DNA from 2 places in the Streptomyces sp. NPDC102437 genome. Region 1 is predicted to be linked to the other one. Evidence: riboswitches for the same ligand, from Rfam matches in the RefSeq annotation. Region 1 holds a riboswitch; the other holds the start of a gene.
What was found. A riboswitch is a leader RNA that binds a small molecule or an ion and turns the genes downstream of it on or off. The one in region 1 is predicted to bind glycine.

Region 1 (15,256 bases):
TCCACGCACTGTCCGACGGGCCGGCCGGCACGGTCGTCATCGCCCCCGGGGACATCCGCAACACCGTGCTGATCCCGGAGATGGCCGGTGGGTACTGCTGCGGCCTCGACGGGTCCGACGGCCCCAACATGGCCTGCGAGGCGTGCGGCCTGCCCGTGGCCAGCAGGATCGACGACTGCTCGCTCTGGCAGGCGGTGTGGCTCGTCCCGGACGCCGTACGCCGCCTTCCCGTCGACGGCACCGCCATCGCACCGCTCTCCTGGGCGGAGCTGATGGCGGAGGGGACGGGCACGCCCCCGTACGAGCCGCTCACCGGCTGGGGCCGGCCGCTGGGATCCGGCCACCGGTGGTCCTGGAGCCCGCAGTGGGAGGTGGCGGCCGGCCGGGCACTCGCTCACCTGCTCGCTGCCTCGGGAGGCCACCCCGTGATCGTCCCGGACGGCCTGATCACAGAGGTGTTCCAGCGCGCCCTCGACGCCGTGCTGCCCGCTGGCCCGCCCGCGCGGCACGCCGTCCTGGCCGGACCGGAGCTGCCTGCTCCTGACGCGGAAGCCGACATTCTCCTCGTGCCGGTGCATCCGCAGACGGGGAAGCCCTGGACCCCGGCCGGCCCGGCCGCCTCCGCGTACCCGGTGCCGCTGCCGTTCGGGATGTGGCTGTGGCTGGTCCACCCCGAGCCGGACCTGCCCGTCCCCACATCGGGAGTCATGCCCGACGGCGTCCTCGACGTGGACCCGCCCCTGCCGCGCCCCGACCACCTGTTCTGGGCCGACGCGGCAGCGTTCCAGCACACCCTGGTCCGGCTGCCGGCCGTCCGCAGTCCCTGGCTGCGCGAGATCGCGGGAGACCTCCCGCGGTCCATGCGCGGCCTCATCTTCTGAGGGCTGTCCCGGCCAGGGAGTGGCGACGAGGTCAGGGGGTGGCCACGAGGGCGAGGTCGCCGAGTCGCGTGGCGGGCCACGGCCTGCGTCCCCCTGCCCGCAGCCCGCCTCGCGTGCGCCCTCCCGATCGGCGGGCGCCAAAAGGAGACCAGCAGGAACGTGGCCGGCGCCGCCGTGAGAGATCCACATCGGCGAGGTAGTGCGCTGCGGCGGGGACGGCCCAGCTCCGCAGAGGTCCAATGACGCGGAATTGGCCTTGGCGTACGGCTCCGCACCGTACGTATGGTCGCGGCATGAGGATTCGAATCGTCGACACGTTCACCGACCGCCCCTTCACCGGCAATCCGGCGGGAGTCCTGGTCCTGGATTCCGACACCTTCGCCGACGACGATCGCCTCCAGCGGATCGCCATGGAAGTGAACCTCTCCGAGACCGCCTTCGCCCATCCGCTGCCTCCGGGCGGCGAGGCCGACTGGGCGCTTCGCTGGTTCACCCCGACCACGGAGGTCGACATGTGCGGGCACGCCACCCTCGCCACCGCGCACGTCCTGCACACCACCGGGACGGCGAGCGGCACGGTGCGCTTCGCGGCCCGGTGCGGGATCCTCACCGCGACCGCCCGCCCGGACGGCGCGATCACCCTCGACTTCCCCACATCCCCGTTGACCCCCGAGGCCACCCCGGCCGGGCTGGCCGCCGCCCTGGGCGCGGAACCGCTCTCCGTCCACGACACCGGCCCGCACATCGGCGACCTGCTCGTCGAACTGTCCGACGAGGCGACCGTGCGAGGGCTGACTCCCGACATCGCCAGGCTGGCCGACGTGTCCCGGCGGGGCGTCATCGTCACAGCAGCCGCGCAGGACCCGGCCCGTGGCTACGACTTCGTCTCGCGCGGCTTCTTCCCGCGCGTCGGGATCGACGAGGACCCCGTGACCGGCAGCGCCCACACCGCCCTGGCACCCTTCTGGTCGGCCCGCCTCAGCCGTGACGAACTGACCGGCCTACAGGCCTCCGCGCGTTCCGGCCTCGTACGGACCGCTTTGCGCGGCGACCGTACTCTGCTGACGGGCGACGCCGTGACGGTCATCGACGGCGAACTGCTCGCATCGCTCTGACCCTCGGACGAGGGTGCGAGGCCCCGAGGACCGCTCCACCACTCCCCCGCATCCTCCCCTGCACGCGTCCCGTACCCCACAACCCTCACGGCCTTCACGGCGTGGGCAACCAGCCCACCTTCCCCGCCAGCAGCGCGTATCCGACGAACGCCCCGATATCCAGCAGCGCGTGCGCCGCGACCAGCGGCCCGACCCGCCCCCAACGCCGGTACAGCAGTACGAAGACGACGCCCATCACCATGTTCCCGATGAAGCCGCCGACCCCCTGATACAGGTGGTACGAGCCGCGCAGCACCGAACTGGCGACCAGCGCCGCCATCGGCGTCCATCCCAACTGCCCCAGTCTGCGCAACAGATACCCGACGACGATCACTTCCTCCACGACGGAGTTCTGGATCGCGGACAGGACCAGGACCGGGAACTTCCACCACACGTCGGGCAGTGACTCCGGGACCACGGTCAGATTGAATCCGGCGGCCCTGGCCACCAGGTAGAAGGCGAGGCCGGCGCTTCCGATCCCCGCCGCGACCATCGTGCCGCGTCCCAGGTCCGGCCACGGCCTGGTGCGGTCGAAACCGATGGCCCGCAGGCCGGTGCCCTCCCTGATCAGCAGATGCGCGACCAGGGCGACGGGCACCAGGGCCGTCGTGATACCGAAGAGTTGCCAGGCGAGATCCAGCCATGGACGTCCCGGAGCATACGAGCTGTTGAGCGTCGCCGCCTGATCCTTCAAACCCCCTGGTTTCGTCAGCGAACCGACAAAACTGATCAGGGCAGACACCGCACTGGCGCCCAATGAGAGAGCCAGCACGAGGACCGTTTCGGACCGCAGGATCCGTCGCGAAAAAGCCTCCCGGGGGAAAGAATCAGCCATAAGCCCCGCCTCCACCTGTACACCTGCCTTGAGTTGTGCATTCACGCCCCATCCTGCTCCCCCTCCGGCTAGGGTCTCGAATGCAGGTACGAAGATCATGCGCGACAGGCCGGGGGACAAGCACCATTGCCGATGGTGTGGTCCCCCTTTTCCTTGTTCATCCTCAAGGAGGGGCACCACCGACATGGGACGTCACAGCTTGCCCGATGACTACGCGGGAGACGGAAGCGGGGACGGATCGCCACCACGCCGTCGCCGTACCGTTGCGATCGCCACCACGCTCGTCCTCGCGGTGGTGGCGGGCACGGCCGTAGCGGCGCAGAGCGGCCTGTTGTCGTTCTCGAAAAGCTGCGAGGACTCCGCCGTACGTCTGTCCATGATGGCCTCCCCGGACATCGCCCCCGCCGTTCGCGCCATCGCCGACAAGGCGCGCAAGGACGAGGTGCGTTCCGACGGTCGGTGTCTGTACGTGACGGTGGTCGCCCGCGACTCCTACAAGGTCGCCGACGCCCTCTCCGACGGCACCCATACCCCGGACTTCCAGATCTGGCTGCCCGACTCCGACCTCTGGCCCGACCGGGCCAAGGGTTCCGGTGACGGCGTCCCGGTCACAGCGGGCGACTCCATCACGTCCTCCCCCGTGACCCTGGCCATGGTTCCGTCCGCGGCCAAGAGCCTCGGCTGGCCGAAGAAGACGTACTCCTGGGCGGAGTTGACGGCCGCCGCCATGGAATCGGACAAAGTGCGCCTCGGCTCGGCCGACCCCGCACGCAGCGCCACCGGTCTGCTGGCGCTCACCAGCATCGGTGCGTCCTCCGAGAAGCAGGGCGGAGACAGCGACACCAGGGTCGCGGCGACCGCCAAGCTGCTCGCGCAGCGCATGTCGGACAGTGACACCCAAGTACTGGAGACCCTGGCGCAGGGCGACTCGGGCGCCGAACAGGGCAACCCGGAACGCAACCAGGCGGTGCTCCTCTCCGAGCAGGCGGCGTTCACCCACAACGCGGAGTCGACCGGCGGCGGAAAGCTCGATCTCTTCTACCCCAAGGACGGCACACCGCTGCTCAACTACCCCTACACGACGGTCGACGAGACCACTATGAGCACGGCCGAGAGCCGGGCCGCGCTGCGATTTCGAACTCTGCTGGACGAGCCCGCCTCACAGGCCACGCTGGAGAGGCACGGCTTCAGGAACGTCGACGGCACCGCGGGCGAGTCGGTGGTCGCTCCGGCCGGCGGCAAGAAGCCTCAGCCCTACGCCACCGCGGCCGCCGCCGCACCGACCGCCGAGGAGCTCCAGCAGACCCTCGGCATGTGGACGATCACTGTCCAGAGCGCCCGGCTGACCACGGTCGTCGACGCCTCGGGGTCCATGGCCACGACCGTCCCGGGACGTAACCAGTCCCGGATGGATGTCACCAAGGCGTCACTGATCCAGGCCCTCAACCAGTTCACTCCGAACGACGAGATCGGGCTCTGGGAGTTCGCCACCAGGCTCGACGGCGACAAGGACTACCGCAAACTGGTCCCGGCCACCAGGCTGGGCGATCCGGCGAAGGGCGGCGGCACCCACCGCGAGAAGCTCTCCGCGGCCTTCGCGGCGCTGCAACCCGTACCGGATGGCGCGACCGGTCTCTACGACACCATGCTCGCCGCCTACAAGGACGCCCAGGCGACCTATGTGAAGGGCAAGTTCAACGCGGTCGTGATCCTCACCGACGGCTCGAACCAGGACAGCGTCTCCATCTCCCGCAGTGCACTGATCGCGGAACTGAGGCGGATCGCCGATCCGGAGCGTCCGGTGCCGCTGCTCGCCATCGCGGTCGGTCCCGAGGCCGACCGCGATGAGGTGAACGAGATAGCGAAGGTGACCGGCGGCGGTGGCTACCAGGTCATCGACCCGGCCGAGATCCAGACGGTGATCCTGCAGGCCATCATGACGGCTGGCCAGAGCGGTCACGCCGGCCAGGACTAGCGCCTGTCCGACCCTGATCCGCCGGACAGGCCCTGACCCCGGACACGGCCGGTCCTGACCGCGGGGAGCCGGGCCACGGCATCCGCGGTGCCCGGGTCAGGGCTTTGGAGCACCCATCGGCCAGCTGTGCACGGGCTCCCCGCTGTGCATCAGCTCGGCGTACCGCCGGGTCGTCGCGGCCAGCGCCGCCTGCCGGTCGAGCCCGCCCTCCCGTGCCCGGTGGTAGGTGTCCGCCTGCCAGGACGCCCCGTTCACCCGTCGTTTGCAGCGCTCCTCGATGACACCGAGGTAGCGGTCGCGGTCAGCGGGCTCGATGTTCCAGGCATCGAGCCCCGCCGCGGCCAGCGGCAGCAGCTCGTCCCGTACCAGCTTGACGGCGGGCACCCGGGTGAGCCCACCCGCACGGCCGGGACGCGGCCAGGTCAGCTCCGCGTCGATGCCCAGGCGGCACGCCGTGTCGAAGTTCTCCTCCGCCGCGGCGAACGGCAGCCGCGTCCACACCGGACGAGGCTCCTCGGCGAGCGCCCGCACGAGCCCGTAGTACAGGGCCGCGTTGGCGATCAGATCGGTGACCGTGGGGCCGGCGGGCAGGACCCGGTTCTCCACCCGCAGATGGGGTACGCCGTCGGCCAGCCCGTACACGGGCCGGTTCCAGCGGTAGACCGTGCCGTTGTGGAGCACCAGTTCCTGCAACCGCGGCACCCGGCCCTCGTCCAGGACCCGCAGCGGCTCCTCCTCGTCGCAGATCGGGAGCAGCGGCGGAAAGTAGCGCAGGTTCTCTTCGAAGAGCTCGTACGCCGAGCCGATCCACCGTTCACCGAACCAGGTCCTGGGCCGCACTCCCTGGTTCTGGAGTTCGGGCGGTCTGGTGTCGGTGGCCTGCTGGAAGAGCGGCGGCCGCGACTCCCGCCACAGCTCCCTGCCGAACAGGAACGGCGAGTTGGCGCCCAGGGCGATCTGGACCCCGGCGACGGCCTGGGCGGCGTTCCACACGGCCGCGAATCGCGCCGGTGTCACCTGCAGGTGGAGCTGGACCGAGGTGCAGGCGGCCTCCGGGGTGATCGAGGCGGAGGTGGACACCAATCGCTCCACGCCCTGGATATCGAGGGAGAAATCCTCGCCCCGGGCGGCCACGATTTGATCGTTGAGCAGTGTGTAGCGGTCCGCGTCCGAGAGGTTCGCCGCGACGAGGTCCTCGCGGCGCAGGGTGGGCAGAATACCGATCATCATGATCCCGGCGTCGACCTCGCCCGCCTTCCGGTGGGCATATCCGAGCCCGGTCCTGAGCTCTTCGGCCAACTGGTCGAAAACCTGCCCGTCCAGGCGGTGCGGGACTATGTTCACCTCCAAATTGAACATCCCGAGTTCCATCTGGAAATCACGGCTCGCGATGCGTGGGAGGACCTCCCCATTCATCATCTGCGGCATGCCGTCGGCGCCCGCGAGATTCAGCTCGATCTCCACACCCATGAGGTTGCGCGGCCGGTCGAACCTCCGCTCCGCCAACAGCCGCTCCAGCCCCTCCAGGCACTGGTGGAGCTTCCTCCGGTACCCCTGCCGATCGGACAGGTCAAAGGCGCCCGCCACGACCTTCTCCCCCATCGGAGCGTCCCTCCCTCAAGTGGGCGGCCCGCGGCCCAGGCCGCTCGCGTCACGATCGATAATGCCCAGGCCGGGTGATCCATAACGCCCCCGCGAACGCCGTGGACCCAGTAATCTGAGTGCGCCCGCCCGAGGCACATTCCATGGGCATGGTGCAGCACCGGTTTCCCCGCCCGGCGCACGGTGAATACACGGTCGCGATTCAGCCGTCCGCACCCGGGGAAAAATCCCAGGCGGTGGCTGCGCCGCTGACACAGAATCAGCAGATTCTCCGCATAATAAAGTCTCGATACCGCCTTGTCGGCAATACCTGCGACGGCTAGTGGAATCACCGCGTGAACACGTGTCGTATAAACTCCGCGGACGAGGCAGAGAGTTGACGCACCGGCCCAGTCCGGCCTCCTCTGGCCCCGCATGCCGACAGCGCCGTCTGCACCCACCCACGCACCACCGTGTCTCCGAAGTGAGAGGCGACCCACTATGCCGCTGCATGTTCCCCCGGCTCCCGCGCCCGCTCTGCGCAGCGTTCTCGCGGCACTCGGTTCACCCACCGCAGTCCGCGAGGCCCGCACCCCAGCCCTCCGGTCCGCCGAGGGACCGCTGAGCCCCGAACTCCCGCTCCCCGTCCATGTACTGGACCGGATCGGGCCGGGCGGGCTCGCTCCCGCCACCAGGCTCGCCGGGTGGCGGTTCCTGATCCGCGGCTCGGAGCAGCCCGTCGCCGCGGCGGACACCATGCTCACTCCGGACGGCTGGACCTTCTCGCACTTCTTCGAGGGGCCCTACATCGCCTCGACCGAACTCGCCCTGCGCCAGGCAGAGACGGTGACCAGTCACTACCAGCCACGGCTGCTGTCCATCCCGGAGCTCTACATGCTCGCCCTGTGGCTGCACGGCGACGCCGAGGCCGACGCCGCCGGCGGGGCGCTCGCCCCCGCCGATCTCCTGGTTCCGCTGGCTCCCGCCCCGCCGGGCATCGCGGCCCATCGCCCGCACCGGGTCGCCGATCTGCTGCGCGTGATGACGCTGCGCATCACCCCCGGCCCCGGCCCCCTGCTCGGATCACCGGCCTGAGGACCGGACCCCGTACGAGAGCGCTGTGCCCCGCCACCGTCCCCCGGTGGCGGGGCACAGCGCTGAGGGGGCGCACTTCGGTGCCCGACCGGACTAGCCCGGTCCGACCACCCCGAACCACCCGAAGTGACAGTGCAGTTGCGGTGAACCGTCCGCGTGGGTGACGCGTCCTTCGAGTAAGGACAAGTGCTGCTGCGAAATCCCTGCGGAATGACGCCCGTGGGGCAACACTGGGACCGGACCGATCGATACGGGGGGCGGCCATGAACACCTCATCCAGCCGCAGGACATTCACTACAACGCAGCGAAAGAACCCAGCCATGTGCCAGCACCAGCCACCATGCCCGACCGCCGATTCAGCCGACCGGGAAGCCGCCCGCCTGACGGCCCACCACCCGGAGCAGGGCTGGAGCCTGCTGTGCAACGGAGTCCTGCTCTTCGAGGACACCGGTGAGCTGCTCCCCGACGGTCAGATCATCGCTCCGCACCGGCCCCTGGGGACCGACCGGGTGATGAAGGCCGCCTGACCGCGGCCGGTACGAGCTGGGGCCGGCCCGGAGAATTCTCCGAACCGGCCCCGCCGCATGCGCGCGTCACTCCCGCGCGCTCATGACTCAGTTGTCGTACTCGTCCAGCGGCGGGCAGGAGCAGACGAGGTTGCGGTCGCCGAAGGCGCCGTCGATCCGGCGCACCGGCGGCCAGTACTTGTCGGCGGCCGAGACGCCGGCCGGGAAGACCGCCACCTCACGGCTGTACCCGTGCTTCCATTCCCCGCCCAGCATCGCCGCGGTGTGCGGAGCGTTGTGCAGCGGGTTGTCGTCCGCACTCCACTCGCCGCAGGCCACTTTCTCGACCTCGCCGCGAATGGCGATCATCGTGTCGCAGAACCGGTCGAGCTCCGCGAGGTTCTCGCTCTCGGTCGGCTCGATCATCAGTGTCCCGGCGACCGGGAACGACATGGTCGGCGAGTGGAAGCCGTAGTCGATCAGACGCTTGGCGATGTCGTCGACGCTGACACCGGTGGCCTTGGAGATCGGCCGCAGGTCCACGATGCACTCGTGCGCGACCAGACCGGCCGGGCCGTTGTACAGGATCGGGTAGTGCGGCTCCAGACGCTTGGCGATGTAGTTGGCCGCGAGCACGGCGACCTGCGTGGCCCGCTTCAGGCCCTCTCCGCCCATCAGCCGTACGTACGCCCAGGAAATGGGCAGGATACCGGCCGAGCCCCACGGAGCGGCCGAGATCGGGCCGACCCCGGCCTCGGGGCCCGCGGCGGGCTGCAGCGGGTGGTTCGGCAGGTACGGCGCGAGGTGCGCGCGCACCCCGACCGGGCCGACGCCGGGGCCGCCGCCGCCGTGCGGGATGCAGAAGGTCTTGTGCAGGTTCAGGTGCGAGACGTCGCCGCCGAAGCGGCCCGGCTTCGCGAGGCCCACCAGCGCGTTGAGGTTGGCGCCGTCGACGTACACCTGACCGCCGGCGTCGTGCACCTCGGCACAGATGTCGGCGACGTGCTCCTCGAACACACCGTGCGTCGACGGGTACGTGATCATGAGTACGGCGAGCTCGTCGCGGTGCTTCTCGATCTTGGCGCGGAGGTCATCGACGTCCACCTCGCCGTCGTCGGCGGTCTTCACCACGACGACCTTCATACCGGCCATGACAGCGCTGGCCGCGTTGGTGCCGTGCGCGGAGGACGGGATGAGGCAGACGGTGCGCTGGTCGTCACCGTTGGCCCGGTGGTACGCGCGTACGGCCAGCAGGCCCGCGAACTCGCCCTGCGATCCCGCGTTCGGCTGGATGGAGACCGCGTCGTAGCCGGTGACCTCGGCGAGGCGCTCCTCCAGCTCGCGGATGAGGGTGAGGAAGCCCTGCGCCTGCTCGGCCGGTGCGAAGGGGTGCAGCGCGCCGAATTCGGGCCAGGTGATCGGCTCCATCTCGGTGGTCGCGTTCAGCTTCATGGTGCAGGAGCCGAGCGGGATCATGCCGCGGTCCAGCGCGTAGTCCCGGTCGGCGAGCTTGCGCAGGTAGCGCAGCATCGCGGTCTCGGAGCGGTGCTGGTGGAAGACCGGGTGGGTGAGGATCTCGTCGGTGCGCAGCAGCGCCTCGGGCAGCGTGTCGGCGACGGTGGCGTCCAGCGCCTCGATGTCCCCGTCGGCGCCGAAGGCCGCCCAGACGGCGGCGATCTGCGTACGTGTGGTGGTCTCGTCGCAGGCGAGGGAGACCAGGTCGGCGTCCACGAGCCGCAGGTTGACCCCGCGCTCACGCGCGGCGGCGACGGTCTCCGCCGCCTTGCCCGGGACGCGCACGGTGAGGGTGTCGAAGAAGGCGCCGGTCACGACGTCGACCCCGGCGGCGCGCAGGCCCTCGGCCAGGATCGTCGCGTAGCGGTGGGTGCGCCGGGCGATCGTCCGCAGCCCGTCCGGGCCGTGGTACACCGCGTACATTCCGGCCATGACTGCGAGCAGCACCTGGGCGGTACAGATGTTGCTGGTGGCCTTCTCGCGGCGGATGTGCTGCTCGCGGGTCTGCAGGGCCAGCCGGTACGCCTTGTTGCCGTCCGCGTCGACGGAGACACCGACGAGGCGGCCCGGAAGGCTGCGGGCGAACTTCTCGCGCACGGCCATGAATCCTGCGTGCGGTCCGCCGAAGCCCATCGGCACACCGAAGCGCTGGGTGGTGCCGACCGCGATGTCCGCGCCCAGGTCGCCGGGCGAGTTGAGCAGGGTCAGGGCGAGCAGGTCGGCGGCGACCGTGACGATCGCGCCCAGCTCGTGGGCCTGATCGATGACGGGCTTGATGTCCCGGACCGCTCCGGAGGCGCCCGGGTACTGCACCAGCACGCCGAAGACACCGCGCTCGGCGAGCTCCGCCGGGATGCCCTCGGACAGGTCGGCGACGACGACCTCGACGCCGGTCGGCTCGGCACGGGTCTCTATGACCGCGACCGTCTGCGGCAGGGCGTCGGCGTCGACCAGGAAGACGCCGCCCTTCACCTTGCCGACGCGCCGGGAGAGCGCCATGGCCTCGGCGGCCGCGGTGCCCTCGTCGAGCAGCGAGGCGCCGGAGGTGGGCAGCCCGGTCAGCTCGGCGACCATGGTCTGGAAGTTGAGCAGCGCCTCCAGGCGGCCCTGCGAGATCTCCGGCTGGTACGGCGTGTAGGCCGTGTACCAGGCGGGGTTCTCCATGACGTTGCGCAGGATCACCGGCGGGGTGAAGGTGCCGTGGTAGCCGAGCCCGATCATCGGCGCCAGCACCTGGTTGCGGTCCGCGAGCTCGCGCAGCTCGGCGAGGACCTCGGCCTCGGTGCGAGCGGAAGGCAGTGCGAGCGCCTCGGCGCTCTTGATGACATCGGGCACCGCGGCGGCGGTGAGTTCGTCCAGCGAGCCGTAACCGACCTGGGCGAGCATCTTCGACTGCGCCTCGTCATCGGGACCGATGTGGCGCTGCTCGAACGGAATGCCCTGCTCCAGCTGGGAGAGCGGAGTGCGACGGGGGGTCATGGTGGAGGCCTCCTGGTCTGTCACGACCTGCGAGGGGCACCACGGCGCGGGTGCCCGAACGGCCTCCCCCTCTGTCATCTCAACCTGAGAGCTTCACCGGCGCGCCTTGCGGCGTACCGGCTTTCACCGTCGGTGAGGAAGGGAATCGCACCGGCACTCGGCCGCACGAAACCCGCCCTGCTTTCCAGAGTGACCTCGTCCGTGCGGTACGGGGGCCTGAGAGATTCCGGGGAGGATTTGCTCCTTCGGCGCCTTCGGATCAACTCCGGAGGACTCTCCCGCACGGGGTCAGCAGCCGTCACCAGCCTACCAGCGGGGTTCGTGGCTGATTTCTCGAGTGGCCAACCACCCGGATCTGCCTTTTTGTGGTGCTTGTGGAGTAGCCGCGACCAGTGGGAGGGACCGTGCAGAGCGACATCGATCCGCGCCGCCTGATCGGCCGCAAGGCGTTCGACCGCAAGGGCACCAAGATCGGGACCGTGGACGAGGTGTATCTCGACGACGCGACCGGTGTGCCCGAGTGGGCGGCCGTACGTACCGGACTCTTCAGCCGGGACGCGTTCGTCCCGCTGGAACCCAGCGAATTCGTGGAGGACACGCTCCGCATCCCCTTCGACCGTGTGCTCATCAAGGACGCACCGGACTTCGGTGTCGGCCGTCATCTCTCGCCGGAACAGGAGCTCCAGCTCTACCGGCACTACGGGCTGGACTCCCCACCCGAGGAGATCGGTCCGGACAGGGACTTCGGCAGACTGGCCGGCCAGGACGAGTAGTCCACCGGGTCCCTCACCAGCGGCAGCGGATCGGCGGGCCGGAGTTCCGGGTCGTCGATCCGGAACGTACGTACCCGGCCGGGCGCCGACCCGGGCTCCTCGAACCGCACCGTAACCCGGCCGACGCCACTGCCCTGCACCCAGCCGTGTCCGTACGTCCCGTGGTGCACGTCGTGTCCGGCGGGCCAGCGCCGGGCTGCGCGCTGCTCGGCGGTCTCCGGGGCCTGCGCCCGGGGATCGCCCGGCGGCTCGCCCCCGTCGTCCCCCGCCGGTGCCGTCCCCTCCGCCGATTCCTCGGCCGATTGACCCGCGGCTTCCTCGGCCGCGATCCGCTCACCGGCGGCCTGGGCGAAGAGATCCTCCTGGGTGTAGTCGGCGAGCCCCGTCACGCCCACTCCCAGGAGCCGGACGCCTCCGGTGGTGTCAACGGCCTCCAGGAGCCGTGCGGCGGCCTCACGGACCACCGTGGGGTCGTCCGTGGGCCCACGGAGCGTCTCGGACCGCGTGAGCGTCGAGAAGTCGTACCGTCGCACCTTCAGCACCACCGTGCGCCCGGACCGCCCCGCGCCCCGCAAGCGCTGGACGCACCGGTCGGCCAGTCGCTCGACCTCCGTCCTGATCCGCACCCGGTCGTGGAGGTCGGCATCGAAGGTGTCCTCGACGGACACCGATTTGGCGTCCCGCTCCGCGACCACCGGCCGGTCGTCGTACCCCAACGCCATGCGGTGCAGCGAACCGCCGTGCGCCTTCCCCAGCAGGCGTACGAGCTCGTCCTCGCCCGCCTCGACCAGGTCGTCGACCGTCGTCATCCCCGCACGGCGCAGATGATCCGCCGTCGCCGGCCCGACCCCGGGGAGGATCCGCACCGACATGGGTGCGAGCAGCGCCCGCTCCGTGCCCGGCTCTATGAGCAGCAGGCCGTCCGGCTTCGCCTCCTCCGAAGCGATCTTGGCCAGCATCTTGGAACCGGCGAGCCCGACCGACCCGGTGAGCCCGGTGACCGCCTTGATGGCCGTACGCAGCTGCTCACCGATCTCCCGCGCCGAAGCCGCGTCGTCGGCCGCTCCCCCGGCCTCCAGGTCCACGAAGGCCTCGTCCAGGCTGAGCGGCTCCACCAGCGGCGAGAGCCGGGCGAGCAGCTCCATCACCTGGTCGCTCACGGTCCTGTACAGCTGGAAGCGGGGCACCAGATAGGCCGCGTTGGGCGCCAGCCGCCGCGCCTGTGCCGTGGGCATCGCCGAGTGCACCCCGAAGCGACGGGCCTCGTACGACGCGGTGGCGACGACTCCGCGCGGCCCGAGCCCGCCCACCACGACCGGCTTGCCGCGCAGGCTGGGCTTGGCCGCCTGCTCGGCGGAGGCGTAGAAGGCATCCATGTCCAGATGCAGGATGGTGGGCGCGGCTCTCACATCAATCGATGCTGCCCTACGGCACTGACAATCGCCGCGCCCGGACCGCGGGCCGCGTCAGCCGGCGCGGTTGCGCCGCCGCGCGAGCTCGTCGGTGGGGTTGTTCCCGATGAGGGTCTCGCCGGTGTCCACCCGCTCGCCGTGCAGCTGCGAGAGCGCGGCGTCGACGTCCTGCCACACCACACCGACCGCGATCCCGAAGACCCCCTGGCCACCCTGGAGCAGGCTGACGACCTCGTCGGGCGAGGAGCACTCGTAGACCGTCGCCCCGTCGCTCATCAGCGTCATCCGCTCAAGGTCCTGGAAACCGCGGGCCCGCAGATGCTGCACCGTCGTGCGGATGTTCTGGAGTGCCACACCGGTGTCCAGGAAGCGCTTGACGATCTTCAGCAGGACGACGTCCCGGAAGCTGTAGAGCCGCTGTGTGCCGGACCCGTACGCCGGACGCACGCTCGGCTCCACCAGCCCCGTGCGCGCCCAGTAGTCGAGCTGCCGGTAGGTGATCCCGGCCGCCGCGCAGGCGGTCGGCCCGCGGTAACCGATGTCGTTGACCGAAGCCACTCCGTCCCCCGCCACCGCCGCCGGCTGAACCGGTTGCACGATGGTGTGGTCGGCTGTACTCCCCTGCTGCGGACACGGCCCACCCGCTGCCGTACCGTCGCCGCTGCTTCTCACGCCGACCTCCGTCCTTGACCTGCCATCTCGAAGGTAGGCAGTCACTCGGGGTGCGTCAACGATCGCCACACTCGGCACGCCGAGTGATAATCACCCTGAGGGTGGTTTCCCGTGTCTCTCGAGCGGGAAAGGCTTGCCGGATGCGCTGACGGCGACCCCGAAGAACGGTCACTGACTGTTGGTGCCGAAATCCTCCGGGGAGATCTGATCGAGGAACTCGCGGAACTTCTCCACCTCGTCCTCCTGCTCGTCCGGGATGGAGATGCCTGCGTCATCGAGCACCCCGTCACTGCCGTAGATCGGTGTTCCGGTGCGCAACGCGAGCGCTATGGCGTCGGACGGCCGCGCGCTCACCTCCACCCCGCTGGCAAAGACCAGCTCCGCGTAGAAGACCCCTTCCCGAAGGTCCGTGATGCGGACCTCGGTGAGCTCCTGGCCGACGGCCTCGAGCACGTCCTTGAAGAGATCATGGGTCAGCGGCCTGGCCGGAGCCATGCCCTGCTGGGCGAAGGCGATCGCGGTCGCCTCACCAGGACCGATCCAAATGGGGAGGTACCGGTCGCCTCCCACTTCACGCAGGAGCACGATCGGTTGGTTCGAGGGCATTTCCACCCGGACACCCACAACGTCGAGCTCGTTCACACAGCAACCCTAGGACGTGCCCGGCAGGTTTGGGTAGTCGGGCAGCCTGGCGATCAGTGGAGCCGGATGTGCAGGGCGCTCTGTACCAGGGCCGAATGAAGCCTCACGGACAGCTCCGCGAGTTCTTTCGCAGTGGCCTCCGCATGGGCTCTGGTCTGCGGATTCCGGTGCCGCCGCAGGGGTGCGACCACCTGCTCGATGAGCCCGACCTCGCGATCCGCAGCGGCCCGCATGGCACGCAGGTGACGCGGCTCCAGACCGAACCTGCCCAGATCCGCCACAAGCCTGGCCACAGTCACCATCTCGGCGTCGTAACCGCCCTCGGCGGTCGGAACCACCAGTCCGTACGACTCCCACTCGTCGAGGTCGCTCTCGGTGACCTCGGCAGCCGCCAGCAGCTCCGCACGGCCGATCCGGGCCGCGGTGGCCCGTCCCGGCTCCGCGTCCCAGCCCCCGCCGGTCACGTCCCTCGGGCCGCCCCCGGAAGGCAGGGCGGCCTGTTCACCACGGGCGAGGGCATCCAGATGCTCGCGGATGACCTTCAGCGGGAGGTAGTGGTCCCGCTGCATGCGCAGCACCTGCGCCAGCCGCTCCACATCGGCGCTGCGGAACTTGCGATAGCCGGAAGGGGTCCGCTGCGGCTCGACGAGCCCTTCGGCCTCCAGGAAACGGATCTTGGAGATCGTGACCTCGGGGAACTCGTCCCGCAGCCGCAGGAGCACCGTGCCGATGCTCA
Region 2 (15,256 bases), on a different contig from region 1:
GCCGACGAGCCGTGCAGCAGTGAACCGCCGTGGATCCAGACGATGACGGGCAGCCCGGCGGCGGCCGGGGACGGCGTCCACACATTGAGGTTGAGGCAGTTGTCGCCCGGTACGTCGGGGTCGGGCAGCAGCCGGTCCAGCGGCGGGTCGTACGGCCGCTTGGGCGCGGTCGGCCCGAACTCCACCGCGTCCCGCACCCTTTCCCACGGCTCGGGCGGCTCGGGTGCCCGAAAGCGCAGGGCGCCGACCGGCGCGGCGGCGTACGGGATGCCGCGGAAGACGGCGACACCCTGCTCCAGCGTGCCGCGCACCGCCCCGTGGACCGTGCTGACCCGGGGCGACGTCCCGGGTATCGGAGTGGGTACGGCAGACATGTGGTTCAGCCCTTCTGCGGTGCGATCGGGGACCGGTGACCGATGTGTACCCAGTCCGGGGCCGCGTCGACCCGGACCGGCTCCGCCGCCGTGGCGGGCGGGGTCAGGAGGAGGGAGGAGCCGCAGTCAGGGCTCGCTTGAGCACCTTGCCGGTCGGGCCCAGCGGCAGCGCCCCGGTGAACCGCACGACGCGCGGGTACTTGTGCCGCCCGAGCCGCTCCCTGGACCAGGCGATCAGCTCCTGCTCCGTCACCGCCTCCGCCCCGGCCCGCAGTACGACGACCGCACAGATCTCCTCGCCGCGCGCCTCGTCGGGCACACCGATCACCGCGACCTCGGAGACCGCCGGATGGCGGACCAGCACCTCCTCGACCTCACGCGGATAGATGTTGAAGCCGCCCCGGATGACCAGGTCCTTCTTCCGGTCGACGATGCTCAGGAAGCCGTCCTCGTCCCGGACCCCGAGATCCCCGGTGCGGAACCAGCCGTCGACGACCGCCCTGGCCGTCGCCGCCGGATCGTCGAGATACCCGGCGAACACGTTGTGGCCGCGCACCACGACCTCGCCGACCTCGCCGTCCGCGAGCAGCACCACGGCCTCCTCCACCGCCGCGTCCGCCACCCCGATCTCCACGCCCCACACCGGGTGGCCGACCGTGCCGGGGCGGCGGCCGATCTCCGGCTGGTTGAAGGTGGCGACGGGGGAGGTCTCGGTCAGCCCGTAGCCCTCCAGGACCTGCGTCGCGAAGGTCTCCTCGAAGCGTTCGAGCACGGCGACGGGGAGGGCCGCGCCGCCCGAGACGGCCGCGCGCAGGGTGGGACGGTGCGTCGCGTCGTCCTGCGCCGCCGCCTCCACGAGGGCGTGGTACATCGTCGGTACGCCCATGAAGACGCTCACGCCTTCGGCGGCCAGCAGCTCCAGCGCGCCCGCGCCGCTGAAGCGAGGCATGAGCACGAGCGTCGCCCCGGCGCGCAGCGTCGCGTTCATCGCACAGGTCTGCCCGTAGGTGTGGAACAGCGGAAGACACCCGAGGACCACGTCGTCGAAGTCCAGCCGCAGCAGGTCATGGGCGATCACGGAGGCGTTCAGCACGATGTTGAGGTGGGTGAGCAACGCCCCCTTGGGCCGCCCGGTCGTGCCGCTGGTGTAGAGAATCACCGCGGTGTCCTCCGGGGCCGCCGGCTCCGCTGCGCTCAGCGGGTCGCCGCCCTCCGGCACGCCGTGCACGGCCCTGACCCCCGCGGCGCGTGCTCCCTCCTCGGCGACCGGCCACATCGGACCGCCGCCGATCAGCACGACGGAGCCGCTGTGCCGCAGCACGTACGCCACCTCCTCGGCCACCAGCAGCCCGTGCACCGGCACCACCGTCGCCCCGGCGGCCAGCGCGCCGAAGTACGCGTACAGGAAGTCCGCCGAGTTGGGCAGCAGCACCGCGACCCGGTCGCCCGGCCGGACCCCCGAGGCCCGCAGTGCGCCCGCGCAGCGCAGCGACCCGTCCCACAGCTCGCGGTAGGTGATCCGGGTGCCCGAATCGACCACGGCCACGCGGTCGGGATGCTTGCGGGCCGACTCGCGCAGGACGATGGCGACGCTGAGAAACATGACACGCTCCAGGAAACATGGCGTTCACACGGCTCTTCCCGCTCAGAATCGGCCGTAGCCCCGGCTCCGCACAATGTGCAGTTGCCCACCATGTGCACCGCCCACCTGGGCAGCAGCCACACAGAGAGACACATGGCGAGGCATCCGCATAACGTGGGCGTTAATCTTCGGGGCATGGCGCAGAACCCGCGTGCCCCAGCCCCGCGTACCGGCGACGACGGTGAGCTGCGCCGCGCCCTGGCCGTCGCCCTCCTGCCGGGGATCGACGAACTGACCCGGCGGGTCGTCGACGACATCCACGCGCACAGCGGTACGTACGCCTCCGGCTCGCCCGTCAGCCGGGACGATCTGCGGGGGATCTGCCGCGACAACCTGCTGCGCGCGCTGGAGGACTTCGGCGGGCTGTTGTCCAGCGCGGGCGAGGGCGAGCACGCGGCGCGCGAGACGGGGCGGCGGCGCGCGGAGCAGGGCGTACCGCTGGACACCGTGCTCCAGGCCTACCGGCGCGGCGGCCGGGTGATGTGGCAGATGATGGCCGAACATCTGCGGGCGACGCGCGGGACACCGGACGCCGCGGGGCCGGTCGCGGGCGACCGGGACACCGAGCTGGACATGGCGGGCGCCGTGTGGGAGACCATCGACCGCTACTCGCTGGTCATGGCCGAGTCGTACCGGCTCACCCAGTTGGAGATGCAGGGCAGGCAGGACACCCGCCGCGTCGCCCTCTTCGAGGCCCTGCTCGACGGGCGCGGCGACGATCCGGCGGTCGCGGCGGCGGCCGCCGCCGCGCTGGGCGTGCCGGTCCACGACAGGTACGTCATCGTCGTCGCCGCCCAGGACCCGGCCGCGCCGCCCAACCCGGCACCCGTCCTCGACGAGCACGGCATCTGGTCCTTCTGGCGGCCCCGGTCGGGCCGGTACGCGGGAATCGTGCGGCTGGCGGCCACGGGGGATTACGGTGTCCTGCTCGACCTGCTGCGCCACCGCACCGGTGCCACCGCGGGGGTGTCACCGGAGTTCGACCGGCTGGCCAGGGCGGGGCGGGCGCTGCGGCTGGCCGAGCACGCGCTGCGCACGCTGCCCGCCAAAAGCGGTGAGGCGGCGGCCTTCGACGACCGGCTCGCGGAGGTGCTCCTGGTCGGCCGGCCGGAGATCGCCGAGCGCCTCGTGACCACGTGGCTGGGCGGCGTACTGGACATGGCGGCCGAACGCGACGTGCTGCTCGGCACGCTCCGGGTCTGGCTCGACCACGGCTGCTCGGCGGCGCGGGCGGCCGAGCTGCTCTACTGCCACCGCAACACGGTCCTCAACCGGATCGGCCGGATCGCCGAACTCACCGGCGCCTCGGCCGAGTCGGGCGAGGTGAGGCTGGGGTGGGCGCTGGCCCTGCGGGCGCTTGAGCTGCTGGCCGGCGACTACGAACAGGCGACGGGTGAAAGCGACTTGGGGCGGGCCGGGGCGTGAGCGGCGCCGCGCAGGACCGGAGGCCGTTGCCGGCCCCCGGTCGGCGGCTCCCGCACATATCGGCGTCGGGTCAGGCCGCGAAGTGCTCGGACAGGGACTCCCGTTCGTCGACCTCGACGAGGTCGGGGCGGGTGTAGCGCTCCGCGCGGGCGTGGTAGTCGAAGTCGCCCCGGACCAGCCCCCGGTAGTCCCGTAGGCACCGCTCCAGCGCGAGCCGGGTGGGGCCCTGGATGCCGGCCGCCTCGATCTCCTCGATCAGCTCCTTCTCGGCCCGCTGCACCCGCTGCGCGATCCCGGCGAGCTGCGCCCCGGCCTCGTCGACCGCCTCCTGGAGTGTGCAGCCGCGATCGCGCTGGATGAGGCGCACCGCGTTGTGTTCGTACCCGAGCAGCGCCTCCTTCTCGAAGGAGCAGATGTCGTTGCAGAGCCCCGAGTGATCGGTGACCGCGTTGCGCAGCGCGATGTACGCGGGAAGGCTCCGGGCCGATTCCGGGAGGTCGATCCCGGCGGTGATCTCATGGAGGTCCAGGAAGGGCTGCATGGCCACCGAATCCCGGCGGTGCTTCACGAATTCGGTCCGGGACGGCGCCTGCCCGGCCGCCCGCTCCACGGCCTCGGCGTAGTAGGTCCACAGCCAGGCGACCGTGTCCCGCCGGAACTGCCGGATCCAGCGCGCCGACCGGTCCCGGTACGTCCGGGTCCGCAGCCCCACGAGCGCGCGCTCCATGGCGCCGCGCGGCGGGCCGCCGTCGAGCACGGTGACCAGCCGGTCGATCGCCGCCTCGCACATGCGCGGGTCACGTCCGGCGGGCCCGTCGTCGAACTCGTCGTCGACGAGGAAGGCCCAGAAGAGCCACTGGCAGAAGAGATCGAGATGCTGTTGCGACGCGGCCGGGAAGATGAGGGAGATCCAGAGCTCGGGCCTGGTCCGGATCATCTTCTTCCGGGCCACCGGGGAGAGTCCGAGGTCATTGGATTCGGCCCATTCCCACGCTGCCTCCCTGGTCTCCTCGATGCCTGGATTGCATCCGGTGCTCTGGAACGGCATATGAAACGCTGGCAGCGCAATCTGGCTCATTGGTGCCCCTCGTCGAAGCGGTTCGGATGAGCGATACGAACGGGTAACCGGCCGGACTCATGTGTCGGCGCCGGGTACGCGTCGGGGTACGGGCCGCCCCCGCCCACCGACTCTGGCCAGAGGCTCACCGTGCGAGACGAGGCAGTCATTCCTGCTCACTCTCCTCCGCCGGGGGTCGGGCATCGGGGCCGGACCCGTGGGCCCGCGGTGGCAATCGCCCGTGGTGCAGGACGGCGGCATCACCATGTGTAACCCCCAGTCAACCGTCTGTGGGTGAAAGAGGGAAGCTATTTGTGACCGAAACTGCTTGATCGTCAGAAACGATTGAACATCTCTGAGCAGTCGGTGACTCGTTGTGGTGATCTCCGGTCGGCGGCCCGGACGCGCCCGGAGGCGCCCGCGCAGGCAGTCGCGCAGGCGATTTCACGCCCCGCCGCGCCGCCGGGTGGTTTCCCTGCTGTTCCGTCCCGCTCAGGAGCCCTTCAGGGGCCGCATCAGCCGCTCGAAGTCCTGCCGGCCGGACAGGTCCGACGGTCAGCAGAGCACGCGAATCCGCTTGCTCGTACGCCGCGGAGTCGTCGCTCCGGCCGACGGCACGCAGCCGCTCGATCACCGCACGGGCACGGTGGTCACCACTTCGGGTCCAGTCCCTGCACTGTGTGCGCACGATCACAGTCGCCGCTCATCGGCCCCCGCAGGCCGGATCCGATGCCGTGGGGGGCGCCGCTTGCTCACGCTCTGAGACAGAATGCCGTTTGGCACAAGCCGTGTCGCCGCCGGCCACGATCCACATCCGCGCCTGCTGCACAGCTGTTTTCACGTCCGCACCGTGTGTGTGCGGACCGCGCGACGACTCATGGAGTGCAGATTGACTACGACGTTCCGCTCTCGTATCACCGCCCGGATCGGGCGCAGTTACCTGTCCAGGATCCAGAAGTACGGGATCGGGTCATCCACGGTCCGGCTGCTGCCCGACGACCTGTTGATGATGCTGCGCAGGGACGGCCTCGACCCGGTGGACAAACTGGCCAGGACCCGGGCGAAGCGGCCGGTGCACAAGGTCTCGCTGCCGTTCGGCATGGACGCCTGGGTGGTCAGCGGTTATGAGGAGTCGAAGGCCGTCCTCGGCTCGGCCGACGGATTCAGCACCGACTTCGCCCACCTCGCGACGAACGCCGGAGTGGCCGCCGAACAGAGCCCCGGCGGGCTCGGGTTCAACGATCCGCCGGTCCACACCCGCCTGCGCCGCATCCTGACCCCGGAGTTCACGATGCGCCGGCTGCGGCGGCTGGGCCCCAGGATCGACGCCATCGTCGAGGAGCGCCTCGACGCGATGGAGGCCGCCACGGGCCCGGTCGACCTGGTGCAGGAGTTCGCGCTGCCCATTCCCTCCCTCACCATCTGCGAACTGCTGGGCGTGCCGTACGAGGACCGCGACGACTTCCAGCAGCTCGCCATGGACCGCTTCGACCTCTTCGCCGGCACGACCGCGCCCTTCGGCGCGATGTCGGAGTCGCTGGCGTACTTCAGGGACGTCGTCAAGGCACAGCGCGAGAAGCCGGGCGACGGGCTGCTCGGTATGATCGTGCGGGAGCACGGCGACAACGTCGACGACGAGGAACTCGCGGGTCTGGCCGACGGTGTGCTCACCGGCGGGTTCGAGACGACCGCCAGCACCATCGCCCTGGGCTCCCTGGTGCTGCTGCAGAACCCGGACGTCCTGGAACGAATACGTCACGACGACGCCATGACCGCCCCCTTCGTCGAGGAGGTGCTGCGTTATCTCTCGGCGGTGCAGATAGCCTTTCCCCGGTTCGCCCGCAGGGACATAGAGATAGGCGGGGTGGTCATTCCGCAGGGCGACATGGTGCTCTGCTCGCTCAGCGCCGCCAACCGCGATGCCGGGTACGTCAGCGACGACGGGCGCTTCGACCCGCACCGTACTCCCGCGGGCGGCGGTCACCTCGCCTTCGGCCACGGCATCCACCGCTGCATCGGCGCCGAACTGGCCCGCACCGAACTGCGCACGGCCTACCCGGCCCTGGCCCGGCGGTTTCCCCGGATGCGGCTCGCCGTCCCGCCCCAGGACCTGGCCTTCCGCAAGCTCTCCATCGTGTACGGCATCGAATCGCTGCCGGTGCACCTGCGCTGAGGCGCTCGTACCGGGTTGTGCCGCGGGGCCGGTCCGGCGCCGTGGCGCCCGGGGTCAGTGGCTGCCGGTGAGTTCGCCGCTGAGGGTCCTGTGCATCTCGGCACTCGGCTCGTTCAGGCCGATGATCTCGACGGTCTTGCCGCGCTGCTCGTACTTCCCGGTGATGGCGTCCAGCGCGGCGACCGAGGAGGCGTCCCAGATGTGGGCGGCGGACAGGTCGATGACGACCCGGCCGGGGTCGGCGACGTAATCGAACCGGGTGACCAGGTCGTTGGCGGAGGCGAAGAAGAGTTCGCCGGTCACAAAGTAGACGATCCGGTCGCCCCCGGGGTCGACGGCCGTCGTGACGTCGGCCAGGCGGGCGACCCGCCTGGCGAAGATCACCATGGCGATGACCGTGCCGGCCACGACGCCGACGGCCAGGTTGTGGGTGACGACCACGCAGGCCACGGTCACGACCATGACGAGGGTCTCCCCGGCCGGCATCCGTCTCAGCGTCTTCGGCGCGACGGAGTGCCAGTCGAAGGCCGCGACGGACACCATCACCATGACGGCGACGAGCGCGGCCATGGGAATGCGGGAGACAACGGGCCCGAGGACGATGCACAGGACCATCAGGAAGGTGCCCGCGAAGAAGGTCGACAGCCGGGTGCGGGCGCCGGACACCTTCACGTTGATCATCGTCTGGCCGATCACGGCGCAGCCGCCCATGCCGCCGAAGAAGCCGGTGACGATGTTGGCGATGCCCTGGCCGATGGACTCGCGGGTCTTGCTGGAGCGGGTGTCGGTGATGTCGTCGACCAGCTTGGCGGTCATCAGGGACTCCATCAGCCCCACCAGCGCCATGGCGAGCGCGTAGGGCGCCACGGTCGTCAGGGTGTCCACCGTGAACGGCACATCGGGCAGGCCGGGCACCGGCAGCGCGGAGGGCAGCTCGCCCCGGTCGCCCACGGTCGGGACGGCGATCTGGGCGGCGACGGTGATGACCGTGAGGGCGACGACGGTGACCAGCGGCGCCGGGACCGCCCTGGTCACCCTGGGGAAGAGCACCAGCAGCAGGAGGCCGCCGGCGATCAGCGGGTAGACCGCCCAGGGCACGTCGTGCAGCTCGGGGATCTGGGCCATGAAGACCAGGATGGCGAGGGAGTTGACGAAGCCGACCATCACACTGCGCGGCACGAACCGCAGCAGCTTCGCGACGCCCAGCGCACCCAGGGCCATCTGGAACACACCGCCCAGGATGACCGCGGCGACCAGGTAACCGAACCCGTGCTGACGGTTGAGGGGTGCGAGCACCAGGGCGACCGCGCCGGTGGCGGCGGAGATCATCGCGGGGCGTCCGCCGACGACGGAGATGACCACCGCCATGGTGAACGAGGTGAACAGCCCGATCGCCGGATCCACCCCGACGATCACCGAGAAGGAGATCGCCTCGGGGATCAGCGCCAGCCCGACCACGAGGCCGGCCAGCAGCTCGGTGCGGAACCCCTTCGGGGACGGCCAGGAAGGGCGGAAGCGGCGCAGGCGCGCGGCCGGGGACGGTACGGAGGAGGGCAAGAGCGGGAAACCTGTCGTGCGGGGCGTGCGGCGAGGCACAGGAGGCCGGGGCGTCACCTGCGACGCCCGCGAGCGAGCAGCGGGCTACTCTACCCGCACACCTGACGCCGCCCGACGGGCGAAGCCTCCCGGCTCCACCGCACGGACCGCTGGGCTCCGTCCCGGAGACCGGGGGTCTACCCGCTCAGCACTCGATGATGTTCACCGCGAGCCCGCCGCGCGCCGTCTCCTTGTACTTCACGCTCATGTCCGCGCCCGTCTCCTTCATGGTCTTGATGACCTTGTCGAGGGAGACCTTGTGGCTGCCGTCGCCGCGCAGCGCCATCTTCGCCGCCGTGACCGCCTTGACCGCCGCCATGCCGTTGCGCTCGATGCACGGGATCTGGACGAGACCGCCGACCGGGTCGCAGGTCAGGCCCAGGTTGTGTTCCATGCCGATCTCGGCTGCGTTCTCGACCTGTTCGGGGGTGCCGCCCAGGACCTCGGCGAGGGCGCCCGCGGCCATGGAGCAGGCGGAGCCGACCTCGCCCTGGCAGCCGACCTCGGCGCCGGAGATGGAGGCGTTCTCCTTGAAGAGCATGCCGATGGCCCCGGCCGCGAGGAGGAAGCGGACGACGCTGTCCTCCTTCTCGGCCTCGGTGGCGCCGCCGGCCGCGAAGTTCATGTAGTAGTGCAGGACGGCCGGGATGATGCCCGCGGCGCCGTTGGTGGGGGCGGTGACGACCCGGCCGCCCGCCGCGTTCTCCTCATTGACCGCCATCGCGTAGAGGGTGATCCACTCCATCGCGTGGGCCTGCGGGTCGCCCTCGGCCCGCAGCTGGCGGGCTGTGTTCGCGGCGCGGCGGCGGACCTTGAGGCCGCCGGGCAGGATGCCCTCGCGGGACATGCCGCGCGAGACACAGGCCTGCATGACGCGCCAGATGTCCAGCAGGCCCGAGCGGATCTCGTCCTCGGTGCGCCAGGCCCGCTCGTTCTCCAGCATCAGCGAGGAGATGGACAGCCCGGTGTCGTGGGCGAGGCGCAGCAGCTCGTCGCCGGTGCGGAAGGGGTGCTTGAGAACGGTGTCGTCCAGCACGATCCGGTCCTCGCCGACCGCGTCCTCGTCCACGACGAAGCCGCCGCCGACCGAGTAGTACGTCTTCTCCAGCAGCAGCTCGCCCTCGCGGTCGAAAGCGAGGACCGTCATGCCGTTCGCGTGGTACGGGAGGGCCTTGCGGCGGTGCAGGATCAGCTGCTCGTCGAAGTCGAAGTCGATCTCGTGCATGCCGAGGAGGTTGATCCGGCCGGTGGTGCGGATCTGCTCGACCCGCTCGTCGGCGGACTCCACGTCGACGGTGCGCGGCGACTCGCCCTCCAGGCCGAGCAGGACGGCCTTGGGGGTGCCGTGGCCGTGACCCGTCGCTCCGAGGGATCCGTACAGCTCGGCGCGTATCGAGGCGGTGTGGGCGATCAGGCCCTCGTTCTTCAGCCGGCGCGCGAACATCCGGGCGGCGCGCATCGGGCCGACCGTATGGGAGCTGGACGGGCCGATGCCGATCGAGAACAGGTCGAAGACCGAGATGGCCACGGTGACTCCTCAGGGGTTGGTAGACATCGTCGTCTGCCGGTGGTGCGGTGCGGGCCGGGCGGCCCGGGGGCGGGGCATGGGACGGGGCACCGCGCTCACAGTTCAGTGTGCGCGGTGCCCCGCCCCAACGTGTTACGAGAACTTGTCCGGACTACTTCAGGCCGGGGTACAGCGGGAACTTCTCGGCCAGCGCGACGACGCGGGCCTTCAGGGCGTCCGCGTCGTAGGACGGCTTGAGGGCTGCGGCGATGATCTCCGCGACCTCGGTGAAGTCCTCGGCCTGGAAACCGCGGGTCGCCAGGGCCGGCGTACCGATCCGCAGACCCGAGGTGACCATCGGCGGCCGCGGGTCGTTCGGGATGGCGTTCCGGTTGACCGTGATGCCCAGCTCGTGGAGCCGGTCCTCGGCCTGCTGGCCGTCCAGCTCGGAGTTGCGCAGGTCCACGAGGACCAGGTGGACGTCCGTACCGCCGGACAGCACGGAGACACCGACCTCGGTGACGTCCGGCTGGACCAGGCGCTCGGCGAGGATCCGGGCGCCGTCCAGGGTGCGCTGCTGGCGCTCCTTGAACTCCTCGGTCGCCGCGACCTTGAACGAGACCGCCTTGGCCGCGATCACGTGCTCCAGCGGGCCGCCCTGCTGGCCGGGGAAGACCGCGGAGTTGATCTTCTTGGCGAGCTCCTGCGTCGACAGGATGACGCCACCGCGCGGACCGCCGAGGGTCTTGTGCGTGGTGGTCGTGACGACGTGGGCGTGCGGCACCGGGTTGGGGTGCAGCCCCGCGGCCACCAGACCGGCGAAGTGCGCCATGTCGACCATCAGGTACGCGCCGACCTCGTCCGCGATGCGGCGGAAGGCGGCGAAGTCCAGCTGGCGCGGGTACGCGGACCAGCCGGCGACGATCAGCTTCGGCTTGGACTCCTTGGCCAGACGCTCGACCTCGGCCATGTCCACGACGCCGGTCTCGTCGACGTGGTACGGGACCACGTTGTAGAGCTTGCCGGAGAAGTTGATCTTCATGCCGTGCGTCAGGTGACCGCCGTGGGCCAGGTTTAGGCCCATGATCGTGTCGCCCGGCTTGAGCAGCGCGAACATCGCGGCGGCGTTGGCCTGCGCACCGGAGTGCGGCTGGACGTTCGCGGCCTCGGCGCCGAACAGCGCCTTGATGCGGTCGATGGCGATCTGCTCGACGACGTCGACGTGCTCGCAACCGCCGTAGTAGCGGCGGCCGGGGTAGCCCTCGGCGTACTTGTTGGTGAGGACGGAGCCCTGGGCCTCCATGACCGCGACCGGAGCGAAGTTCTCCGAGGCGATCATTTCGAGGGTGGACTGCTGACGGTGGAGCTCGGCGTCGACAGCGGCGGCGACGTCCGGGTCCAGCTCGTGGAGGGAGGAGTTGAGAAGCGACATCAGGTGGTCCCTTTGGGTCTTTAGTTGCCGGAGAACTCGGTGTACTCGTCGGCGGAGAGCAGGTCCTCCGGCTCCTCCGCGACGCGCACCTTGAACAGCCAGCCGCCTTCGAAGGGAGCGGAATTCACCAGCGACGGGTCGTCCACGACGTCCTGGTTCGCCGCGGTGACCTCGCCGGTCACCGGGGAGTACAGGTCGCTGACCGACTTGGTCGACTCCAGCTCACCGCAGGTCTCGCCCGCGGTCACCGTGTCACCGACCGCGGGGAGCTGGGCGTAGACGACATCGCCGAGCGCGTTGGCCGCGTACTCGGTGATACCGATCGTGGCCACACCGTCCTCGACGGCCGACAGCCACTCGTGCTCCTTGCTGTAACGCAGCTGCTGGGGGTTGCTCATGACCTGAATTCTCCTGTACGCGGGGGAGTGCTGATGAACGGTGGTCTTACGGTGTGAGACGCGACTGCGTCACTTCTGCGGGAGCGCCGACGTCACTTCTGGCGCTTGTAGAACGGCAGCGCCACGACCTCGTACGGCTCGTGGCTGCCCCGGATGTCCACTGCGACGCCCTCGGCGCCGGGCGTGGCGTGCGCCGCGTCGACGTACGCCATGGCGATCGGCTTGCCCAGGGTGGGCGAGGGAGCGCCCGAGGTGACCTCGCCGATGACCTGGCCGTCGGCGACCACGGAAAAACCGGCGCGCGGTACCCGGCGGCCCTCGGCGACCAGCCCGACCAGCTTGCGCGGCGGGGCGGTCTCGGCGCGCTCGGCGGCGGCTTCGAGGGCCTTGCGGCCGACGAAGTCGCCCTCCTTCTCGAACTTCACGACCCGGCCGAGACCGGCGTCGAACGGGGTGAGCTCCGTGGTCAGCTCGTGCCCGTACAGCGGCATGCCCGCCTCCAGGCGCAGCGTGTCGCGGCAGGAGAGCCCGCACGGGATCAGGCCGCGGGAGGCGCCCGCCTCGGTCAGCGCCTTCCACAGCTGCTCGGCGTGGGCGGGGGCGACGAACAGCTCGAAGCCGTCCTCGCCGGTGTAGCCGGTGCGGGCGATCAGCGCGGGGACACCGGCGACCGTGCCGGGCAGACCTGCGTAGTACTTCAGACCGTCCAGGTCGGCGTCGGTGACGGAGGCCAGGATGGCGGGGGACTCCGGACCCTGGACGGCGAGCAGCGCGTACGCGTCGCGGTCGTCGCGCACCTCGGCGTCGAAGCCCTCGGCGCGCGCCGTCAGCGCGTCCAGCACGATCTGGGCGTTGCCCGCGTTCGCGACCACCATGTACTCGGCCTCTCCCAGCCGGTACACGATCAGGTCGTCCAGGATGCCGCCGTCCTCGGCGCAGATCATCGTGTAGCGGGCCCGGCCCACGGCGACGGTGCCGATGTTGCCGACCAGCGCGAAGTTCAGGAAGGCCGCGGCCGCGGGGCCGGTGACAGTGATCTCGCCCATGTGCGACAGGTCGAAGAGGCCGGCCTTCGTACGCACCGCGTTGTGCTCGTCGCGCTCACTGGCGTACCGCAGCGGCATGTCCCAGCCCGCGAAGTCGGTCATGGTCGCGCCCAGCGAACGGTGCAGGGCATCGAGGGCGGTGAGGCGGGGGGCGGTGCTCATGGATATGACTCCCAGGGCATGACGACGAGGACGATCCCTCCCCATCTGTCATCGGAACCTGAGAGGTTCGCCGAGAGCCCCTGGAGGGGTTCGGCTTGCACCTTGGGTGGAGCCGCGAAGCGGCCCGCTTTTCAGATCTGCCTCATCCACGCGGTACGGGGCCTGAGAGATTCAAGGGAGGAACTTGCTCCTTCGGCGCCCGGCACGGGAAGTGACCGGAACTCTCCCGCGTGGATTCAAGCGGCCTTTATGCAGTTGGCCGGGTCATCATCGCACGCATCGGCCCGGAGTGGGGCCCCGGTCCCCTGTGGGAAATCAGCGGCGTGGGGCGGTTGTATCGCATTACCTTTTCTTTACACTTCAGGGGCATACGTGGGGTGAGCCGACAGGGGGAGGGCGATGACGTTGCAGCGGTACGCGACGACCGCGGGGGTCGCGCACGGCGCGATGCCCGCACAGGCGGAGGCCCCGGCGAGGGCCGCGACGGGCGCGCACGCGCCCGTGGTGCGGGATCTGCGGGAGCGGTCCGGGCGCAGTCCGCGCGGCCTGCGTTTCGCGGCGGGGGACGTGGTGGTGGTCTCCGGGCTGCCCGGCAGCGGCAAGTCGACGCTCATCCGGCGGGCAGTGACGACCGCGCACGCCATCGACTCCCAGGACACCCGTGACCGCTGGGCCCGGGTCATGCCCCGCTTACTCCCGTACGCCCTCTACCGCCCGCTCGTCCGCGTCGCCCACTACTGGGGGCTGTGGCGGGTGCTGCGTTCCGGGGAGTCCGCCGTCGTCCACGACTGCGGGACCCAGTCGTGGGTGCGCGGCTGGCTGGCCCGTGACGCCCGGCGCCGGGGCCGGGGCCTGCACCTCGTCCTGCTCGACGTGACGCCGCAGACCGCCAGGGAGGGCCAGCGCGAGCGCGGACGCGGCGTATCGGGGTACGCCTTCGCCCGGCACCGCAGAGCGGTGGGCAGGCTGCTGCGGGCGACCGAGACGGGCCTGCTGCCGCCCGGCTGCGCCTCGGCGGTGCTGCTGGACCGGGAGGCGGCGGGACGGCTCGGCCGGATCGCGTTCACGGACGGGCGGCCCGACAGCCTCTGAGGCCGGTGGCCGGTGGCCGGCGCCTCGGGGCCGGGGCGGCGGCGGGGCCGGGCGTTAACCTTCTGCCGGAAAGCTTGGGCGAGAAGGGGAAGCAGTGGACGTTCCGGCACAGGTCCAGTCCCATCCGCAGGGCGGATGGCCGGCCAATGAGCTCGAAGAAGTGCTGATGGCCTCCGTGGGCATCCCGGAGGCGGGCGGGCGGCTCGTCGAGGTGCTCGGCCGCAGCCAGGTCTGGGTGCCGCTGCCCAAGGGCGGGGGACCCGACTCGGCGGCCCTGGACCTGCCGACGGTGGAGATCGAGGGCGCCGCGTACGTCCCCGTCTTCAGCTCCGAGCAGCAGTTCCTCGCCTGCGTCGGTACCAACATGTCCTTCACCGTCGCGCCCGCCCGCGACTTCGCCCGCGGACTGCCCCCGCAGCTCGGCCTGGCCGTGAACCCGGGCGGCGCGGTCGGGATGCCGCTGCCGCCGCCCGCCGTGGCCGAGCTCTGCCGGGCCGGGCGCACCCCGCTGGACGGTCCGGCAAGCGGCGGCAGGGTCCGGCTGTACGAGCCGGACTGGAAGGAGGAGCCGGTCGACTTCCTCGCCGCGGCGGCCGGTGAGTTCGAGGAGAGCGGCGTAGTGCTCTCCGCGCGCCGGACGCTGGCCAGCATCGAGGGCGGCGACCCGGTCCTCTTCATCGGCGTCGAGTTCTCCACCTGGGAGGGCGCCGGGCGCAACGCCCCGATGGACGCCCTCAGCCGCGCTCTGGGCCGGGTCGAGGTTCCCTGGCCGGTCAATCTCGTACTGCTCGATGTGGCCCAGGACCCGGTCGGCGACTGGATGCGGGAGCGGATCCGCCCGTTCTATCAGCGAGCGGCCGTATAGGGGCGTCCCGGACGGGAGCGTCCCGGGCCGGTCCGCGGAACACCGTTTCGACCCATGGCGTCAAGTCGGTGTCAGGACCGGCGCATAAGCTGGTTTCATGGCTGGTGTCTCGGCATCATGCCGCACCCGTGTGCCCGGGGCGGCGGGCCGACACAGTGGATCGAAGAGGGGCGGGACCAGGTGAGTGCGTCAGGCACCGCGGCGGCCGGGCAGGTCGAGCACATGCTGCGCCAAGTGACGCCCGGGCGCTACGACGCGTACGAGGCGCTGCTGCAGGCCCTCGCGAACGGCCGGATCTGGATGCTCCTCTGGCAGGGCCAGGCGGGCTCGCCCGACGCCCAGTACGGAAACATGGAGGTCGACGGCCTCGGCTACGCCCCCTGTGTGACCTCCGCCCAGGAGCTCTCGGTGAGCGGCTGGAACCGCGCCCACGAGCTGGTCGGCGGCCGGGACATCGCTCGCGCGCTCTTCCCCGACCGCTGGGGTA

Region 2: linked by a shared signal. The riboswitch ahead of gcvT (glycine cleavage system aminomethyltransferase GcvT) and the one ahead of gcvP (aminomethyl-transferring glycine dehydrogenase) in region 1 are both predicted to bind glycine.

What each region holds. Positions count from the first base shown of each region.
Region 1 covers NZ_JBIWKI010000033.1:6,633-21,888, reverse strand. Annotated here, with positions in the region: gene ACIRJP_RS31680 (hypothetical protein) at 1-881, shown strand, start outside; gene ACIRJP_RS31675 (PhzF family phenazine biosynthesis protein) at 1,175-1,996, shown strand; gene ACIRJP_RS31670 (CPBP family intramembrane glutamic endopeptidase) at 2,091-2,870, opposite strand; gene ACIRJP_RS31665 (substrate-binding and VWA domain-containing protein) at 3,055-4,845, shown strand; gene ACIRJP_RS31660 (glutamate-cysteine ligase family protein) at 4,942-6,447, opposite strand; gene ACIRJP_RS31655 (hypothetical protein) at 6,928-7,521, shown strand; gene ACIRJP_RS31650 (DUF5999 family protein) at 7,842-8,048, shown strand; gene gcvP (aminomethyl-transferring glycine dehydrogenase) at 8,136-11,021, opposite strand; glycine riboswitch at 11,216-11,312, opposite strand; gene ACIRJP_RS31640 (PRC-barrel domain-containing protein) at 11,426-11,794, shown strand; gene ACIRJP_RS31635 (DNA polymerase IV) at 11,719-13,203, opposite strand; gene ACIRJP_RS31630 (MerR family transcriptional regulator) at 13,261-13,878, opposite strand; gene ACIRJP_RS31625 (bifunctional nuclease family protein) at 14,047-14,520, opposite strand; gene ACIRJP_RS31620 (MerR family transcriptional regulator) at 14,574-15,256, opposite strand, start outside.
Region 2 covers NZ_JBIWKI010000020.1:32,412-47,667, reverse strand. Annotated here, with positions in the region: gene ACIRJP_RS24785 (carboxylesterase/lipase family protein) at 1-374, opposite strand, end outside; gene ACIRJP_RS24780 (long-chain fatty acid--CoA ligase) at 478-1,977, opposite strand; gene ACIRJP_RS24775 (PucR family transcriptional regulator) at 2,152-3,441, shown strand; gene ACIRJP_RS24770 (terpene synthase family protein) at 3,512-4,489, opposite strand; gene ACIRJP_RS24765 (cytochrome P450) at 5,376-6,671, shown strand; gene ACIRJP_RS24760 (SulP family inorganic anion transporter) at 6,726-8,228, opposite strand; gene ACIRJP_RS24755 (L-serine ammonia-lyase) at 8,413-9,795, opposite strand; gene glyA (serine hydroxymethyltransferase) at 9,947-11,206, opposite strand; gene gcvH (glycine cleavage system protein GcvH) at 11,227-11,604, opposite strand; gene gcvT (glycine cleavage system aminomethyltransferase GcvT) at 11,697-12,812, opposite strand; glycine riboswitch at 12,954-13,051, opposite strand; gene ACIRJP_RS24735 (AAA family ATPase) at 13,212-13,904, shown strand; gene ACIRJP_RS24730 (enhanced serine sensitivity protein SseB) at 13,999-14,769, shown strand; gene ACIRJP_RS24725 (enhanced serine sensitivity protein SseB C-terminal domain-containing protein) at 14,950-15,256, shown strand, end outside.